DNA from 2 places in the Lysinibacillus sp. NPDC092081 genome. Region 1 is predicted to be linked to the other one. Evidence: predicted binding sites of a transcription regulator. Region 1 holds the regulator's gene; the other holds the start of a gene.
What was found. Region 1 encodes LexA, which represses DNA repair genes until DNA is damaged. Its sites were predicted from a motif close to CGAACATATGTTCG; they were not measured.
Positions count from the first base shown of each region.

Region 2: a site for LexA is predicted at 1,175-1,188, ahead of ACIQLB_RS06445 (carbohydrate kinase). Genes of this name have one in related genera too.

Region 1 is NZ_JBIVRU010000001.1:557,385-559,592, reverse strand. Features, by position in the region: gene ACIQLB_RS02945 (gamma-glutamyl-gamma-aminobutyrate hydrolase family protein) at 1-438, shown strand, start outside; gene lexA (transcriptional repressor LexA) at 605-1,222, opposite strand; gene yneA (cell division suppressor protein YneA) at 1,387-1,701, shown strand; gene ACIQLB_RS02930 (YneB family resolvase-like protein) at 1,698-2,208, shown strand, end outside.
Region 2 is NZ_JBIVRU010000002.1:342,806-345,013, reverse strand. Features, by position in the region: gene ACIQLB_RS06450 (pseudouridine-5'-phosphate glycosidase) at 1-46, opposite strand, end outside; gene ACIQLB_RS06445 (carbohydrate kinase) at 51-1,142, opposite strand; gene ACIQLB_RS06440 (MFS transporter) at 1,659-2,208, opposite strand, start outside.

The DNA of each region.
Region 1 (2,208 bases):
ATTCGGCAAATGCCGATTCTCGGAATTTGCCGAGGGCTTCAAATACTGAATGTTGCGTTTGGAGGCACAGTCTATCAGGATATTGAAAGCGAGTACCATAGTCGAAAATTAATAAAGCACATGCAACAAGCGGCACGAGGCGTTACTACACATCATGTTAATCTAACACCTGATACATTATTAAAAACGATTATTGAGGAAGAAAAAATTGCTGTGAATTCATTTCATCATCAGGCAATAAACGTAGTAGCAGAAAAATTGGAAGTGGTAGCAAAATCAAGTGATGGTATCGTTGAAGCGGTAGTACACGAAGATTTACCATTTTGTCTAGCAGTACAGTGGCATCCTGAGGAGTTAGCTATTGCAGGAGATGAAGTATCAAAGAAACTATTTACTGCATTTGTAAAGGCAAGTTTGAAATTTAAGGTAGAGGCATAAAATTTTATAAGCATAGATTTTTTTATCAAGGGCAAGTGCTAAGTATAAGAATCCATTTTAAAGTGGGTTCTTTTTTAGTGAATAAAGTGGAAAAGATAAGAAAAAGAGGTATATGCTCTTACGTGAACATAAAATCCTCTTTTTATATTTTAATATTGAGATACTTTTAATGTACACGACGATATAGACCTACAACTTGCCCCAAAATAGAAACTTGGTCTACGATAATTGGCTCCATTGTTGAGTTTTCAGGTTGTAAACGGAAATGATTTTTTTCCTTGAAGAAACGCTTTACAGTAGCTTCATCTTCTTCAGTCATTGCTACGACAATATCACCATTATCAGCTGTTGCTTTTTGTTTAACAATAACTAAATCTCCGTCTAAAATACCAGCTTCAATCATTGATTCACCCATAATTTCTAGCATAAATAATTGATCTTCACTAGTACCATAAGTATCTGGTAGTGGGAAATATTCATCGATATTTTCAATAGCCGTTATCGGAGAACCTGCAGTAACCTTCCCAACAAGTGGGACATGTATAACATGTTGCTTTTGAATAGAATCCTCTGGCTCTAGAATTTCAATGGCACGTGGTTTAGTTGGATCGCGTCGAATCAAGCCTTTTTGCTCTAAACGAGATAAATGTCCATGAACTGTGGAGCTTGAAGCAAGTCCAACTGCTTCACCAATCTCACGTACAGAAGGTGGATACCCCTTTGCGCGCACTTCTTCTTTAATGAACTCTAATATGGCCTCTTGTCTTTTCGAAACTTTTTTCATGATTGCTCACCTCTTTTTTTCTAATCATTCTACTTATTAGTAGTATAACAGAATGCGAACACTTAAGCAAACATAGGTTCGAAAAGTGTTTGACAAAAACGTTTGTTCGCATTATTATAAGAACATATATTCCGAACAAACATTCTTGAAAAGGGGTTTTAAACATGAACTGGTTAAAGAAAAATCCACATATTACAACTTTATTAGGAGCTTGTCTACTTTTTGCAGCATACCTTTTTATAACAGACCCAGGCGATGTAACGTACACAGAAATTGAAATCGCACATGGTGATAGCTTATGGTCGTTAGCCGATCAATACCGTGGTAAAATGAAAACGGATGAATGGATTAAGCTTGTGAAAACAGAAAATGAATTATCGAACATACAAATTATTGCAGGTAAATCTCTAGTGATTCCAGTAGTGGGTGACCAACCCAACCCTATAAATTCAATTGAAATTGCGAGAAATGTAAAATGATTAATAATCAACAATCGGCTGTTGTCTATTGCCGTGTGAGTACAGAAAAAGAGACACAAAGTTCCTCGTTAGAACGTCAGCAAGAGGAGTTGATGCGCTATGCTAAAGAACAGGGCTACGAAGTGAAGCTTGTTTTTAAGGATAAGCATAGCGGCTATGATGTGGAACGTGAAGGATTATTAGAAATGCTCGATTTCATTAAAGAAAAAGAAATAGAAGCATTATTCGTGCAGGATGAAACACGCTTAGGACGTGGAAATGCTCGAATGGCAGTGTTGCATCTATTGCAGAAAACTGAAACGGATGTTTTTTCTATGCGAGACGAGGGACCTTTACAATTAAATGAAATGGATACGATGCTTCTAGAAATTTTAGCAATTGTAGAGGAGTACCAGCGCAGAATCCATAATGCTAAAATACGCCGTGGCATGCGTCGTGCAGTTGAAAATGGCTATCGTCCTGAAAAAAATTTATCCAATCGTGGAAATCCAAACGGTCAAGAACGTA
Region 2 (2,208 bases), on a different contig from region 1:
CTTGTCCTGCTTTTACTTCTTCTGATAATACGATGAATTCTTTCATGTTGTTATTCCTCCATTTCACTTTTTAACAAATCAACTGATAACTCAGGTCTTACTGTATATGGGGATGAAAGCGTATTTTTGGCATTCGTTAAGCCTGCATCAATACATGTTGCAACGGATTGCCCAGTAAGCCAGCTGTGGATTACAGCACTGACAAAGGCGTCTCCTGCACCTGTTACATCTTCAATTTTTTCTATAGCTTTAGCTGCGAAATGACTTGGCTTCGTTGTAGTGGAAGCTGCATACACACCCTTGCTACCCGCTGTAATAATTATATGTTCAGCACCTAATTTAAGAATTTGCTGTAAAGCCTTTTCATAGTGTGCAGAGTTTTCGATTTTATGACCTACAATCGTCTCTGCTTCATCTGTGTTACAAATAAACCACGTTACACCTTGCAACGTATCTGGTAATCGATTCATTTTTGGTGAAGATACCGGTACGATGACAAATGGAATGTCACGGGCAATCGCAATCTGCTGTATGTAAGCCACTGTTTCCTTAGGACAGTTTAAGTCCATAATAAAGCAGCCCGCATTCATCAGCATTGCCTCATGTTTTTTTAGCAAACTCGGCAATAAAAGATCATATACTTCCATATTTGCTACTGCTAGTGCTAGCTCGCCCTGCTCATCCATAATCGCAGTATAGGAACCAGTCGAAGCGTCAGGTAACTGCTCCACATAACGTAAATTCATAAATGGCTCTGAAGCTTCTTGGATCACTTGCCAATCAGCATCTTTGCCGGCAGTAGTCAGCAATGTTACCTGATGATTTAATCTACCTAAATTTTCAGCAATGTTTCGGCCAACACCACCTACACTAAATGAAGAGCTCGCAGGATTGGATGTACCTAATTGGACATTCCCCTTCACATGAAATTTTCGGTCAAGATTGGCTCCACCGATACAAATAATTTCATTTTCCTCTGGCAAAATATAAGCACGACCTACAATTTTCCCCTGCTTCGTTAAGCTCGACACTAAATTGGCAAGTACTGGTCGAGATAGTTTCATCTTATCTGCCATCTCTTGCTGAGACATAAACGGATTCTGGCGAATTAATGCAAGGACCGCCTGTTCTCTTTCATTCATAGCATCACCTTTTGTTATATTTGTTTACATTATAAACTTTTGTTTGATTGATGTCAAAAAAAATTTTTAAAAAAGTTGAAGCCGATATGATGATATTGGCTTCAACTTCATGTTGTGATAACTATTGCTTCAATGAAATTAAGGTGTCGTATTAAATAAAGTATGGCTTTTTGGCATAAAGAGTGGGTTGATTTCCGTTGCGTAGCGGCGTAATTTCGGGTTTTTGTGGCGTTCCTTGCTTAGTTAGCAGCGCAATTTTATGTTTTGGCGGCGTTTCTCCTTTGGTTAGCGGCGAAACTCACACTTCTAGCGGCGAATTCCAATATAAGCTGGAAAAATGTTTTCTGTGCGAAAGCGCAGCGACAGCAACAAATGTTTTCTGTGCGAAAGCGCAGCGACAGCAACAACAAAATCGGAGGAACTGCTCGATGCTCCAAAATGCCGATCACTGATAAAATGTCGAGAACTGACGATAGCATCAAGAATCGCGCCCTAAGCAAAGCGAATAGTTAGTTATCAAGTATTGGCTTGATGAGGTGTTTGTTTTTTCACGATGATGACAAATAAACTTGCCAATGTACAGAACATTCCTGCAAGGAAAAAGGCCCAAGTATATGAATTGAAAAACTTATAGATAAGGCCTCCACCATAAGCAGCAACTGCAGCTCCTGCCTGATGAGATGCGAAAATCCACCCATAAATAATGTTACTTTTATTTGCACCAAAAATTTGTCTTGAAATACTAATCGTTGGAGGTACTGTAGCAATCCAATCTAATCCATAAAATATCGTGAAGATTGTCAGTAATGTGAGTGAGCCTTGCATTAATGCATACGGGAGTAAAAGCAAAGACGCTCCTCTTAAAATGTAATACCAAAACAATAACCATCGATTATCAAATCGATCAGACAACCATCCTGATAAAGTGGTGCCAACGAGATTAAACACTCCCATAAAAGAAAGAAAGGATGCAGCGGTTACTAAAGGCACACCAAAGCTAATACAGTAAGAAACGAAATGAGTACCAACTAACCCACTCGTTGAAAGTCCACAAATAAAAAAACTT